DNA from 2 places in the Rhizobium sp. SVR5-2C genome. Region 2 is predicted to be linked to the other one. Evidence: predicted binding sites of a transcription regulator. Region 2 holds the regulator's gene; the other holds the start of a gene.
The links. Region 2 encodes HrcA, which represses chaperone genes, less so after heat shock. Its sites were predicted from a motif close to GTTAGCACTCNCNNNNNGNGAGTGCTAAC; they were not measured.
Positions count from the first base shown of each region.

Region 1: a site for HrcA is predicted at 5,131-5,159, ahead of groES (co-chaperone GroES). Genes of this name have one in related genera too.

Region 1 is NZ_JBNDHT010000101.1:9,370-16,970, forward strand. Features, by position in the region: gene ileS (isoleucine--tRNA ligase) at 1-1,456, opposite strand, end outside; gene ACPYOI_RS24485 (MFS transporter) at 1,832-3,043, shown strand; gene ACPYOI_RS24490 (bifunctional riboflavin kinase/FAD synthetase) at 3,056-4,039, opposite strand; gene ACPYOI_RS24495 (TIGR01459 family HAD-type hydrolase) at 4,053-4,901, opposite strand; gene groES (co-chaperone GroES) at 5,217-5,513, shown strand; gene groL (chaperonin GroEL) at 5,569-7,215, shown strand.
Region 2 is NZ_JBNDHT010000018.1:51,339-58,939, reverse strand. Features, by position in the region: gene rdgB (RdgB/HAM1 family non-canonical purine NTP pyrophosphatase) at 1-517, opposite strand, end outside; gene ACPYOI_RS07785 (VOC family protein) at 526-942, opposite strand; gene rph (ribonuclease PH) at 939-1,658, opposite strand; gene hrcA (heat-inducible transcriptional repressor HrcA) at 1,842-2,930, shown strand; gene grpE (nucleotide exchange factor GrpE) at 3,031-3,663, shown strand; gene ACPYOI_RS07765 (nucleoside hydrolase) at 3,698-4,642, opposite strand; gene ACPYOI_RS07760 (Hsp20 family protein) at 4,901-5,326, shown strand; gene ACPYOI_RS07755 (BQ00720 family protein) at 5,375-5,632, shown strand; gene trmB (tRNA (guanosine(46)-N7)-methyltransferase TrmB) at 5,642-6,343, opposite strand; gene metK (methionine adenosyltransferase) at 6,340-7,593, opposite strand.

The DNA of each region.
Region 1 (7,601 bases), on a different contig from region 2:
GCACGAAGCGGGTTGCGTCGATGGCGCTCAGCGCGCGCGAGCGCAGCGTGGTGCCGTCGCCGAGTTCCTTGTCCATATAGACGAACCACTGCGGCGTGTTGCGGAAGATGACCGGCTTCTTCGACCGCCAGGAGTGCGGATAGGAATGCTTCAGGCGACCGCGCGCAAACAGCGCATGGCGGGCGATCAGCGCCTTGATGACCCGTTCATTGGCGTCACCCTTCTTGCCCTTGTCATCGATGACGCGTGCCGCCCCACCCTCGGCGTCCGGACCGAAGCCGGGAGCGTCAAGGGTAAAGAATCCTGCGTCATCCACAGGGAACGGGATCGTCGAGGAGATGCCGCGCGCTTCGAGCGCCCGGGCGTTGTCCATCCAGGCGTCGAAGTCTTCGCGGCCATGGCTAGGCGCTGTATGGACGAAACCGGTGCCGGCATCATCGGTCACATGATCGCCATCGAGCAGCGGCACCTGGAAATGGTAGCCGCCGCCGAGGCCGTGCAGCGGATGGGCGCAGGTGATGGCGGCAAGTTCCGCCGCTTCCACGTCGCGAACATGTTTAAACGTCACCTTCGCCTTCGCGGCAGATTCCTCTGCCAGACGCTTGGCAAAGATCAACTTCTCGCCGGGTTGCGGACCGAAATCATTCTCCGCCGATGCAACCTCGTAGAGGCCGTAGCCATAGCGCGAGGAATAGGCGATCGCGCGGTTGCCCGGGATCGTCCATGGCGTCGTCGTCCAGATGACCACAAAGGCGCCTGCAAGAGATTCCGGGCCTTCCACGACCGGAAACTTCACCCAGATCATATCGCTTTCGACATCGGCATATTCGACTTCGGCTTCCGCAAGCGCGGTGCGCTCGACCACCGACCACATGATCGGCTTGGAGCCCCGGTAGAGCTGACCGCTCGTCGCGATCTTGAGGAGCTCGCCGGCAATGCGGGCCTCGGCATGGAAATTCATCGTCGTGTAGGGATTGTCGAAGTCGCCCTCGATGCCGAGGCGCTTGAACTCCTCGGACTGGATCTTGATCCAGCCGGCGGCGAATTCGCGGCACTCCTGACGGAATTCGTTGACCGGAACCTCGTCCTTGTTCTTGCCCTTCTCGCGGTACTTCTCCTCGATCTTCCATTCGATCGGAAGACCGTGGCAGTCCCAGCCGGGGACGTAGTTGGCATCACGGCCACGCATCTGGAACGAGCGGTTGATGACGTCCTTGAGGATCTTGTTCAGCGCGTGGCCGATGTGGATGTTGCCGTTGGCATAGGGCGGGCCGTCGTGGAGGACGAACTTCTCCCGGCCGGCGGCGGAGGCGCGCAGTTTCTTGTAAAGGCCCATCTCCTGCCAGCGGGCAACGGTTTCCGGCTCCTTCTGCGGCAGGCCGGCGCGCATCGGGAAGTCAGTCTCGGGCAGATAGAGGGTCTTCGAGTAGTCGATCTTTTCGGCTGTATCGGTCATGTTCAGCAATCGTTTCTGAGCGCCTTTTAGGCGCAACGGCTTCTAAATGTCTGGTGACGGAAGCGCTCGTTCACCCAAGCGCCAAAAACCCGGACCTTCCGGTCGCTTAGCGCGCGCGGAAGGCCGGGCCGATAATTCGCATCGCGCTCGGCAGCCGGACTTTGTTCATCGCGCCGGTTCATAGGCGCTTTTGCCGGGAAAAGGAAGAGGATTTTGCACTCGGCAGGCAATCACGAGCCGAGGTTAAATTGCCTGCCCGGCAGAATAATTTCGTGACACTGTCGAAATGACCGCAGCTCGAACGTCTTTAGGTTGCGGGCGTATGGAGGACACCAGGCGCCCTGATCAAACGTATCCCTGAGGAGTGAGGTGGATATGAGCAGTTCCTACCGTTGGGTCATCGTCGCCGCGGGCGCCCTGATGACGTGCGTTGCGCTCGGCGCGATGTTCTCTCTTGCCATTTTCCAGGTACCGATCGCCACCGAAACCGGCTGGTCGCACACCGGTATCGCCAGCGCCATGACACTCAATTTCGTCGTCATGGGCATTGGCGGCTTCATGTGGGGAGCGATCAGCGATCGCTTCGGCCCCCGCATCGTCGTGCTGATCGGCGCAGCGCTGCTCGGGCTTGCGCTCGTTCTTGCCAGCCGCGCCGGATCGCTCATCCAGTTCCAGCTGACCTATGGCATCGTCGTCGGACTTTCCGCCAGCGCCTTCTTCGCGCCGATGATCGCGGCGACGACCGCATGGTTCGACGAGAACCGCGGGCTCGCTGTTTCGCTCGTCTCGGCCGGAATGGGCGTCGCACCCATGACGATCTCGCCGCTCGCCCGTGCGCTGATCTCGGCCTATGACTGGCGTACTGCGATGCTGATCATCGGCGTCGGCGCATGGATGCTTCTGATACCTGCAGCGCTCCTCGTCCGCCGCGCACCCGTAACAGCCGGCGAAGCCGGGGCGTCCATGCTGGCGGACGGCGAACGGCCAGCGCTTGGCAAGATCTTCCGCTCGCCGCAGTTCATCGTTCTCGGCGGCACCTTCTTCGCCTGCTGCGCGGCGCATTCCGGCCCGATTTTCCATATGGTAAGCTACGCCACCATTTGCGGCGTGGCGCCGATGGCGGCCGTCAGCATCTATAGCGTGGAAGGACTTGCGGGCCTTGGCGGACGGCTTCTTTATGGCAGCCTCGCCGACAGGCTCGGGGTGAAACCGGTGCTCGTCGCCGGGCTGCTGGTGCAGGCGGCGGCGCTCGCCACCTATCTCGCCGTCAGCGAACTCGGCCAGTTCTATGCGCTCGCCGTCATCTTCGGCAGCGCCTATGGCGGCGTGATGCCGCTCTATGCCATCCTTGCGCGCGAATATTTCGGCCCGCGCGTCATCGGCACGGTGTTCGGCGCCGCGACGATGCTTTCCAGCATCGGCATGGCCTTCGGACCGTTGGCCGGCGGCTGGATCTTGGACACCTACGGCAACTATTCCTGGCTGTTCATCGGCTCGGCGCTGGTCGGGCTTGGGGCCGCGGGGATTGCCTTGGCATTCCCGCCGTTCCGCGGCGAGAATGCCCAGGCTGCGTTGGGAACGTCGTGACCGTGGACGGTGCTAGCTGAAGCAGAGTTTCCGGTCGAGCTCGCCGAGCGGCTTGACGCCCGCAAGCAGCGCCCTCGCCTCCTGCTCGTCGCGCTTCATCTGCTCGATGAGGGCTTCCAGGCCATCGAACTTCAACTCGGGCCGCAGATAGCCGAAGAGGGAGACGGAACAGGTCCGGCCATAAAGATCGCCGCTGAAATCGAAAAGATAGGTCTCGAGCAGCGTCGCGCCGTTTTCGGTCACCGTCGGTCGTCGGCCATAGCTGGCGACGGCATCGTAGAGCGTGCCGTCGTCCAGGCGGAAGCGAACGGCGTAGATGCCGGCTGCAAGTTCGGCCTCTGGCGGAAGCTGCATGTTGGCCGTCGGAAAGCCGAGCTGCCGGCCGAGCTTTTCCCCGCCAATCACCTCGGCCTCGACCGTGTAGTGATAGCCGAGCTGAGCGGCCGCCTCACTGACGTCGCCTTCCTTCAGCAGCTCGCGGATGCGGCTCGAGGAGACAACCTCGGCATTCTCGTCGCGGAAGGCGTCGATCAGGGTGACGCCGAAGCCGTATTTGTGGCCGGCATCCATCAGGAAGGCCGGGCCGCCCTCGCGGTTCTTGCCGAAATGGAAATTGAAACCGGTGACGACTTCGGACGCGCCGAGCCAATCCCGGAGGATGCCGTGAACGAACTCGTCAGGCGAGCGCTGCGAAAACTCACGATCGAAGGGGTATTCGATGACGGCATTGAAGCCGATCGCCTCGAGGATACGTGCCTTCAAAGGGGCTGGCGTAAGGCGAAAAACCGGCGTTTGTGGCTTGAAGACCGTTCGCGGATGGGGTTCGAACGTCAGCACGAGCGCGGGGATGCCCCGCTCTTTCGAGATTTCCAGCGCGCGATTCAGCACCGATTGATGGCCGCGATGCACGCCGTCGAAATTGCCAATGGCAATCACCCCGCCTTTCAAGCGGGCGGGCAAGGGTTCGCGGGTTTCGTTGCGGTGGAAGACGGTCATCGGCGGGCTCTTCTTAAGCGAGGCGCGGCATCCACCACTTCGGCGTTGCCCTCTCGCGCTCGAGGAAGGCGTGCAGGATCGCCTCGTCGGGCTCCCCGTTCAGCGTGTATTCCTTGGCATGAATGCCGCCGCTGATATACAGAAGATCGAGGCCGTAATCGAGAGCCCCGCGCACATCCGTCGGCATACCGTCGCCGATCGCGAGAATACGGCTCTTCGGGAAATCGCCGTGGGCCTCGCGCGCAGCCGCAAGCACGGCGTCATAGATCGGCGTGTGCGGCTTGCCGGCGATGCGCGTTTCGCCGCCGAGTTGGTGGTAGTAAGCGGCCATCGCACCGGCGCACGGGATGATGCGGTGTCCGCGCTCGACAACGAGGTCCGGATTGGCGCAGATCATCGGCACGTTGCGTGCCTGAAAATCCTTCAGCATCTCCGTATAGTCTTCCGGCTTTTCCGTCTCGTCGTCGAAGAAGCCGGTGCAGACGAGCGATTCAGCCTCCTTGGCATCGACGCGCTCGACGCCGAGGCCCTCGACGATTGCACGGTCGCGTTCAGGACCGAGCAGGAAGACCTTCTTCGGGCCTTCGGCAATCAGGCCGCGCGTGACGTCGCCAGAGGTGACGATCCGATCATAGGCGCCGTCCTGTATGCCGATCTGGCGCAGCTGGTCGACCACCTGCGGCGCGAGCCGCGGCGAATTGGTGATGAGCACGACGGTGAGCCCCTCGGCGCGCGCCGCTTCGAGAGCCGCCGCAGCCTTCGGGAAAGGGTCGATCCCATTGTGCAGCACACCCCAGACGTCGCAGAACACGGCGTCATACTGGCTGGTGATCTCCGCAAAACTCTCAATCCGCTTGGCCATTCGATTTCCCGATTGCTTTTCAGTCAGGCGTGACATCGCAAAGGCATGCCGCGATGGCAAGGATTTTCGGCCGATCCTTTAGCAAAAACCTGAAGCGGCCTCCACCGGCCGGGCTGCGGCATAGATTCCGCAATCGTCTGGGACATTTCTCGCGCTCTTCACAATTCCGGCGCAAAAATCCGTGATGGGTCTTCTTGACTCCTTCTGGAGCCATCCCTAAATGCTCGCCGCTAGCACTCCTCACTGGAGAGTGCTAACACTCATCGATGTGGGCCTTCCCGGTCCGCGAATGTCATTTGATCGAGGGATTAGACAATGGCAAGCACCAATTTCCGCCCCCTTCACGATCGCGTCGTTGTTCGCCGCGTTGAGTCCGAAGAAAAGACCAAGGGTGGCATTATCATCCCGGACACCGCCAAGGAAAAGCCGCAGGAAGGCGAAATCGTCGCCGTCGGTTCCGGCGCTCGTGACGAGTCCGGCAAGGTCGTCGCTCTCGACGTCAAGGCTGGCGATCGCGTTCTGTTCGGCAAGTGGTCGGGCACCGAAGTCAAGATCAACGGCGAAGACCTTCTGATTATGAAGGAAGCCGACATCATGGGCATCATCGGCTGATCAGCCGGTTATCCCGTCCAGAATATCGCTGACACCCTTTTCAGGAGTTCTCAAAATGGCAGCTAAAGAAATCAAGTTCGGCCGCACCGCGCGCGAAAAGATGCTGCGCGGCGTCGACGTTCTCGCTGACGCAGTGAAGGTAACGCTCGGCCCGAAGGGTCGTAACGTCATCATCGACAAGTCCTTCGGCGCTCCGCGCATCACCAAGGACGGCGTATCGGTCGCCAAGGAAATCGAACTTGAAGACAAGTTCGAAAACATGGGCGCCCAGATGGTCCGCGAAGTTGCTTCGAAGACCAACGACATCGCCGGTGACGGCACCACGACTGCTACCGTTCTCGCCCAGGCCATCGTTCGCGAAGGCGGCAAGGCCGTAGCAGCCGGCATGAACCCGATGGATCTGAAGCGCGGCATCGACCTCGCTGTTGCTGAAGTCGTCAAGGATCTCCAGGCCAAGGCCAAGAAGATCAACACTTCGGAAGAAGTCGCACAGGTCGGCACGATCTCCGCAAACGGCGAAAAGCAGATCGGTCTCGATATTGCTGAAGCCATGCAGAAGGTCGGCAACGAAGGTGTCATCACCGTCGAAGAAGCCAAGACCGCTGAAACCGAACTCGAAGTCGTCGAAGGCATGCAGTTCGACCGCGGCTACCTGTCGCCCTACTTCGTGACCAACCCGGAAAAGATGATCGCCGACCTCGAAGACGCCTTCATCCTCCTGCACGAAAAGAAGCTTTCGAACCTCCAGGCTATGCTCCCGGTTCTCGAAGCCGTCGTTCAGACCGGCAAGCCGCTCCTCATCATCGCTGAAGATGTCGAAGGCGAAGCTCTTGCTACGCTCGTCGTCAACAAGCTGCGTGGTGGTCTCAAGATCGCTGCCGTCAAGGCTCCGGGCTTCGGCGATCGCCGCAAGGCCATGCTGGAAGACATCGCCATCCTGACGGGCGGCACTGTCATCTCCGAAGACCTCGGCATCAAGCTCGAAAACGTTACGCTCGACATGCTCGGCCGTTCCAAGAAGGTTTCGATCTCCAAGGAAAACACCACGATCGTTGACGGTGCCGGCGCAAAGTCCGACATCGAAGGCCGCGTTGGTCAGATCAAGGCTCAGATCGAAGAAACCACTTCCGACTACGACCGCGAGAAGCTGCAGGAACGTCTTGCCAAGCTCGCTGGCGGCGTTGCCGTGATCCGCGTCGGCGGCTCGACGGAAGTCGAAGTCAAGGAAAAGAAGGACCGCATCGACGACGCTCTCAACGCGACGCGCGCTGCCGTTCAGGAAGGCATCGTACCGGGCGGCGGCGTTGCCCTGCTTCGTTCGTCCACGAAGATCACCGCAAAGGGTGAGAACCAGGACCAGGAAGCCGGCATCAACATCGTTCGCAAGGCACTTCAGTCGCTGGTTCGCCAGATCGCTGAAAACGCTGGTGACGAAGCCTCGATCGTTGTCGGCAAGATCCTCGACAAGAACGAAGACAACTACGGCTACAACGCTCAGACCGGCGAATACGGCGATCTGATCGCTCTCGGCATCGTCGACCCGGTCAAGGTTGTTCGCACCGCTCTGCAGAACGCAGCTTCGGTTGCTTCGCTGCTGATCACCACCGAAGCCATGATTGCCGAAGCTCCTAAGAAGGACGGCGGCGCTGCTGGCGGCATGCCGGGCGGCATGGGCGGCATGGGCGGCATGGACATGATGTGATAGGCGAAAGCCTGCACATCTGAGCCATCCGGTTCAGTTCAGGAAGGGCGGTCCTCGGGCCGCCCTTTTTGTTTGCCGGCGAGCGATTCGACCATCTGACAAAGCCGATGTATTTCCGATGGTGAAACGTTTAAGCGAGAGGGGCGAAGGTACTAGCCGAGATCGAGGCTTTCGCGAAACTTGCTTTTCTTGTTTATTTTATGCGTTACTTATACTTGTAGCGAAAGTCGTATTTCAGCCTAGAAGTAAGAATTTTTAAAAGGTGGAACCGTTTACACGTGATCCGGACCGCAAAATTCTACCGGATTTTAACAGTTTTTGGTGCGGAAAGCGCCGTCAATGCATCAGCCGGCCTTCAGTACATCACGGAAAAAACATTTGCCGAG
Region 2 (7,601 bases):
CTTCCGGTTGAAAGACGGGATCGTAGCCGAAACCCTGGCTGCCGCGTGGCGGCCAGACGACGGTTCCTTCGACCTCGCCGCGGAAGAGCTCCGTATGTCCGTCCGGCCAAGCGAGGCAGAGCACGCTGACGAAGCGTGACGTCCGCTGCTCGGGCTTCATGGCTCCGGCTTTTTCCAGTGCCTGTTCCACCTTTTCCATCGCCATCGCGAAATCGCGCTTGCCATCCGCAGTCTCGGCCCAGTTGGCCGTATAGACGCCGGGAGCGCCGTCCAGTGCATCGATGACTAGCCCGGAATCGTCTGAAAGCGCCGGCATATTTGCTGCCTTCGCGGATGCGAGCGCTTTGATCGTCGCGTTCTCCTCGAAGGTCGTGCCTGTCTCATCCGGCTCGACGAAGTTGAGCTCTGCTGCCGATTTGGCGATGAAGCCGAGCGGACCGATCAGGTCCTGGATCTCGCGGATCTTGCCGGCATTGTGGCTGGCGACGACGATCGTCTTCGTGTCAAGCGTGCGCATGGTCGGTCCTATTTGATGCCCCAGATTCTGGCTTCGGCGCATTCGAGGCTGTTTCCTGCCGGATCGCGGAAATAGATCGAGCGGCCACCGTTCGGCCAGTGCACTTCGGATTCAATGTCGATGCCGGCGGCCTTGAGCTGTGCCGCCATGACATCGATGTTTTCAGCTGACACGCGGAAGCATGCGTGACCCTGACCTTTCGTGCCATGCGGTGGCACCTGCAAGGCATCGGCCGCCGGCGGCTTGACCGTCTCGTTGGGGTTGAAGATCAGGAGCACGCCTTGCCCGCAGCGGAAGAATACATGCCGGTCTCCACCACGCGCGATCTTGGCAAGACCGAGCACGCCTTCGTAGAAAGCCTCGGCCTTGTCGAGATCGTCCGCGTAGAGCGCGGTTTCCAGCATGCCTTCCAGCAAGGCAGTCATCCGGCGATCGCCTGTTTCTGCATCTCGACGAGTTCTGCAATGCCGGCCTTCGCCAGCGTCATCAGCGTGGTAAACTCCTCGTCCGTGAAGGGTGTGCCTTCGGCGGTGCCCTGAATTTCAACGATGCCGCCGGCGCCCGTCATGACGAAATTCGCATCGGTTTCGGCCGAAGAATCTTCAAGATAATCGAGGTCGATCACCGGCTGGCTGGCGAAGATACCGCATGAAATTGCGGCGACATGATCCTTGAGCACGCGCTCGACCTTGATCATGTTGCGGGCTTCCATCCACTTCAGGCAGTCGTAGAGCGCAATCCAGGCGCCGGTAATCGAGGCGGTCCGCGTGCCGCCGTCAGCTTGGATGACGTCGCAGTCGAGCGTGATCTGGCGTTCTCCGAGTTCCTTGAGATCGACAACGGCGCGAAGCGAACGGCCGATGAGGCGCTGGATTTCTTGGGTGCGTCCACCCTGCTTGCCGGCTGCCGCCTCACGCTTCATGCGCTCGCCGGTCGCCCGCGGCAGCATGCCGTATTCGGCCGTGACCCAGCCCTTTCCGGTGTTGCGCAGCCATGGCGGCGTCTTGTCTTCAAGGCTCGCGGTGCAGAGCACATGCGTATCGCCGAATTTCACCAAGCAGGAGCCTTCCGCATGCTTGGAAAAATTGCGCTCGAACGTGACCTTGCGCATCTGGTCGGTTTTTCTGCCTGAAGGCCGCATTCTAATCTCCTGAAGCAAGATACCGAAAAGTGTCAGCGGTTTTCTGACAGCATCATGCAATGGTTTATGGTGTTGACCGCTTCTACGATTGGCGGCAGCCATTTGCAAATTCCCTTTTGCCTCGGGGGCGAGATTGACTATATTTTCGGGGTGATTGTTGGCAGCGCGGGTGCAAGGAAGTTCATGGGGTTCAGGTCGACGTCGATTTCGGATGCCGTTGCTGCGCTGGATGAACGCTCCAAGGAAATCTTCCGTCGCATCGTCGAAGGCTATCTGGAAAACGGCGAGCCGCTTGGCTCACGCAATCTCTCCCGCATTTTGCCGATGTCGCTATCGCCGGCTTCCGTGCGCAACGTGATGAGCGATCTGGAAGAGCTGGGCCTGATCTACTCGCCGCATGTCAGCGCCGGACGCTTGCCGACGCAGGGCGGTCTCCGCTTCTTCGTCGATGCCTTTATGCAGGTCGGCGACCTTTCCGCGGAAGATCGTGCGACTATCGAGCGACAGGTTCGGCCCGAAAGCCGTGACAATGCGATGGAATCGATGATGAACGAGGCAAGCCGGATGCTTTCGGGCATTTCGCGCGGCGCCGGCCTTGTCATCACGTCGAAGAGCGATCCGATCCTCAAGCATGTCGAATTTATCCGGCTGGAACCCACCAAGGCGCTTGCCGTCCTCGTTGGCGATCACGACCAGATTGAAAACCGCATCATCGAATTGCCCGCAGGCGTCACTTCAGCGCAGCTGACGGAGGCCGCGAATTTCCTCAACGCGCATATGAGCGGCCAGACGCTGCCGGAATTGCGCAAGCAGCTCAGCCATTTGAAAGAGAATGTCCGCAACGAACTGGACGCATTGTCCCAGCAGCTCGTCGAGCGCGGTATCGCCGTATGGTCGGGCACCGCCGATGAAGGCAAGCCGCCGCAGCTCATCATTCGCGGACGCTCCAATCTGCTGGAGGGCCTTGCGGGCGTGGAAGACCTTGACCGCCTCCGGATGCTCTTCGACGATCTGGAAAAGAAAGACAGCCTGATCGAGCTCTTGAATCTTGCCGAAACCGGTCCGGGTGTGCGGATCTTCATCGGCTCGGAGAACAAGCTTTTTTCGCTCTCCGGCTCCTCGCTCATCGTCGCGCCCTATCGGGACGAGGACGATCGCATCGTTGGCGCCGTCGGCGTCATCGGACCGACGCGGCTCAATTATTCGCGCATAGTGCCGATGGTTGATTACACGGCACAGCTGATTTCCAGGCTTTCGCGCGGCACCTTGTAAAAGCCGGAATTTCCCCTTCTTTGTCACGCAGACTTGATTTTTTGCGGTCAAAGCTCGATATCGGGCCCATCCCAAGACAACCCCAGTACCGGAGACCGTCATGATCGACGAAACGACGAAAAACGGACCTGACGCTGCCGCGGCCGAAGCCGCAGCCGACGCTGCCGCAAACGTCGAGAACGAAACCACCGCGGAAACGCCGGCCGAGCCCGATCTCATCGAACGCATCAAGGCGGAAAATGCTGAGCTGCGCGATCGCTATCTGCGCCTTGCTGCGGAGATGGATAACCTGCGCCGTCGTACCGAACGCGACGTCAAGGATGCCAAGTCCTATTCCGTCGCCGGCTTTGCGCGGGACATGCTCGCTGTCTCGGATAATCTCCGCCGCGCGCTCGAGTCCATCCCGCCGGAAGCAAAAGAGAGCGGCGACGCTGGCCTTACGACATTGATCGAAGGCGTCGACATGACCGAGCGTTCCATGCTGTCGGCGCTTGAGCGCCATGGCGTTCGCAAGCTGGAGCCGGTCGGTCAGAAGTTCGATCCGCACTTCCATCAGGCGATGTTCGAGGTTCCGAACACCGAAGTGCCGAACAACACCGTCGTCCAGGTCGTCCAGGCTGGCTTCACGATCGGCGAACGCGTTCTGCGCCCGGCCATGGTCGGCGTCGCCAAGGGCGGCCCGAAAGCAGCCGAAGCCGACATCAACACCGCCTTCACGGAAAAAGACGCCTGATCCCTCAGGCGTCTTTCGCCAACCAGTTTGAAAATCAGATGCGGGCGAAGCGCTCGATCAGCAGATCGTAGAAGCCGTCCGCATCCACATAGCGCATCACCTTGGCGTTGCGCTTGCGATCGGTCACGTGCCACCAGTCGATCACGGTCATGCCCGCGGTCAGTTCTGATGTTACCTCGATCTCGACGTTGCAGTGACGGCCCTTGAAGAGTTCGGGCTTGAGCAGATAGGCGATAACTGCCGGGTCGTGCAGCGGTCCGCCATCGGAGCCATACTTCTCGATATCGAAGCGCTCGAAGAATTCCAGCATCTCGACCATCGCTTTTACCGGCGCCGTACCAATCTCGGCCATGCGCTCGATCCGGCCCTTCTGCGTCAGGAGCTGATGCGTCACGTCAAGCGGCATCATCACGATCGGAATGCCGGAACCGAAGACGATCTCGGCTGCTTCGGGGTCAACATAGATGTTGAATTCCGCGGCCGGCGTTATGTTGCCGCCCTCGAAGAAGCCTCCCCCCATCATTACCAGCTCACGAACGCGGGGAATGATGTCCGGCGCCTTCTGGAAAGCCATGCCGATATTGGTGAGCGGCCCAAGCGCGCAGAGCGTCACTGCGCCCTCCGGCTCGCGGCGGAGTGTTTCGATGATGAAATCGACCGAATGCTGCTCTTGCAGCGGTATCGCCGGCTCATTGAGTTCCGGACCGTCGAGGCCGGTTTTCCCGTGCACGTGCTCGGCCGTGACCAGCTTGCGCGCCATCGGCGCGTCGGCGCCTGCGAAAACCTTCATGTCCGGCCGGCCGCATAGCTCGCACACGATGCGCGCATTGCGGCTCGTATAGGAGAGCGGCACATTGCCTGCGACGGTCGTGATGCCCAGTACCTCCAGCTCTTCAGGGCTGCCGAATGCCAGCATGATGGCTGCGGCATCGTCCTGGCCGGGATCGGTGTCGATGATGATCTTTCTAGGCTTCGCCATTCCGTCTTCCATTCCCCAAGGTGCTCGTCGCGGCGGGCACCGTTCGTTTATCTTTCCGTCGCAAATCGGCCCGGCCGCTGCGGGCGACGATTTGATGCGAGCGGCCATGGCAATTGTCAAGCGATCAGCGAAGCCCGGCTCGTGTGTTTGCCGGCAGCGGCACGAGGCTTGCGCAAAAGACGCAGCCTTCCCATATTAACGGCATCCGGATGCTGCGCTTGAGGTCCGGAAAGGTCGCTTGCATCAAGGACTTGAAAGATGAGCCGCATGACACCCTTCGCCAGCCCGCTGCTTCTGGGCTTCGACGCCATGGAAAAGACGCTGGAGCGTATCTCCAAGGCAAGTGACGGTTATCCGCCCTACAATATCGAACGGATTGCCGCCGGTCACGGTGCTCCCGAGCGCCTGCGCATCACGCTTGCCGTCGCTGGCTTCAGCGAAGAAGAACTCGACGTCACAACCGAAGAGAACCAGTTGTTGATCCGCGGCCGCCAGGTCGAACAGGGCGAGCACGAATACCTCTATCGCGGCATTGCCGCCCGACAGTTCCAGCGCACCTTCGTGCTGGCCGATGGCATGCAGGTTCTGGGCGCCAGCCTTAAGAACGGATTGCTTGCCGTCGACCTCATTCGTCCGGAACCGGCGCGCATGGTGAAGAAAATTAACATTTCGGTCTCACAGTAGGACAACGGCCCCATTCGGCTGTTGGTCCCTTCTTCCGGAGGAACAGGAATGTTGATGAAAGAAGCGAATTCTCACCTGACGAAATCCGAGCTTGCCGGCATCGGCAACGGAGAGGTCGCGTATATCCGCAAGATGCGCACCGAAGAAGTTTCGAAGTGCTTTCCCGAAGCACCGGATATCGATCCGGGCGTGGACCTTTGGGCACTTTTCGGCGCCGACGGCACGCCGATCCTGCTGACGGATAATCGCTCCAGCACGTTCTTCAAGGCTGCTGAAGACGAATTGAAAACGGTCAGCCTGCACTAGAAAGCAGGCTTAGACTCTCTTGAATGTGAGATAGGCCGAGGAGCGGCCCTCTCGCCGGGCCTTGGCCTCGTAGCGTGTACTAGGCCAGCCTTCGTAGGGCGTCAGCCAATCGGCGGCGTTTTCCGCAATCCAGTCGAAGCCGCCGTGGTCGCGGCACTTCAGCAGCGTCCAATTCACGTAAGTATCGATATCCGACGCGAAGCAGAAAAGCCCGCCGGGCTTTAGCACGCGATGGAAGCGGTCGAGACTGGTCTTGGAAACGAAACGCCGCTTCCAGTGTTTTCGCTTCGGCCATGGATCAGGATAAAGAAGGTCGATCTGATCCAGGCAATGGTCGGGCAGCCAGTCGAGCAGCTGCGTGGCGTCGTCGTTATAGACGCGGATATTCTTGGCGCCTGTCGCCTCGACGCTTGCAAGCAGCTTCTGCATGGAATTGATGAACGGCTCGACGCCGATGAAGCCGGTGGAGGGCATTTCCTGCGCGCGATGGATCAGATGTTCACCACCGCCGAAGCCGATTTCAAGGCGCAGCCTTTCCGTTGGAACCGGAAAGAGGTTCTTCGGCGGCTCGGGCGGAGCCGCTGATAGGTCGATGAGGAATGCCGGGAGCAGGGTGGTCAGCCGTTCCGCCTGATGTTCGCGGAGAGCCTTTCCCTTGCGGCGACCGAAGAAAGCTTCGGTCGCACGCCCCCGGCGTTCCATATCCGTCATGCTGCTTCCCGGATCTTGATGGCTTCCTTCAGCGCCTTGACGAGGTCCGTGCGCTCCCACGAGAAGGAGCCGTCGCGGCCTGCCTTGCGGCCGAAGTGGCCATAGGCGGAAGTCTTGGCATAGATCGGCTTGTTCAGGTCGAGGTGGCGGCGGATGCCCGTCGGCGAGAGATCCATATTCTTGCGGATCGCGGCTTCCACCTGATCCTCGCTGACGCCCTTGCCGGTGCCGTGCAGATCGACATAGATCGACAGTGGCTGCGCCACGCCGATCGCGTAGGACAGCTGGATCGTGCAGCGGTCAGCGAGACCGGCGGCAACGACGTTCTTGGCAAGGTAACGGGCGGCATAGGCGGCAGAACGGTCGACCTTGGTCGTGTCCTTGCCGGAGAATGCGCCGCCGCCATGCGGTGCGGCACCGCCGTAGGTGTCTACAATGATCTTGCGTCCCGTGAGACCAGCGTCGCCGTCGGGGCCGCCGATGACGAACTTGCCGGTCGGGTTGATGTACCAGTTGCAATCGGCTGCGATCTTCAGATCACCGAGGGCTTCGCGGATATAGGGCTCCACGACCGAGCGAACCTTCTTCGAATCCCACGTGTCGTCGAGGTGCTGGGTCGAAAGAACGATCGACGTCACTTCGGCCGGCTCGCCGTTGACGTAGCGCACCGTCACCTGGCTCTTGGCATCCGGTCCGAGCTTGCCGACATCGCCTTCGCCCTTCTTGCGGGCGGCTGCAAGCAACTGAAGGATCTTGTGGGAGTAGTAGATCGGAGCCGGCATGAGGTCCGGCGTTTCCTTGCACGCGTAACCGAACATGATGCCCTGGTCGCCGGCGCCTTCGTCACCCTGCTGGTCGGCGGCGTTGTCGACGCCCTGCGCGATATCAGCAGACTGCGAGTGCAGCAGTACGTCGATCTTCGCCTTCTTCCAGTGGAAGCCGGCCTGTTCGTAGCCGATGTCCTTGATGGCCCGGCGGGCAGCAGCCTTGAACTTCGAGGGGTTGATAACGTCGTTACCGTCCTTGTCCTTCTTCATCAGGGTCGGCGGCAGGCGGACCTCTCCGGCGATGACGACGCGGTTGGTTGTCGCCAGCGTTTCGCACGCAATGCGCACGCTCCAAGGGTCTACGCCGTTCTTCGCCGCCTCACGATAAACGAGATCCACGATCTCATCGGAGATACGGTCGCACACCTTGTCCGGGTGACCTTCGGCAACAGACTCACTAGTGAAAAGATAATTAGCGCGCATTTCGGGAT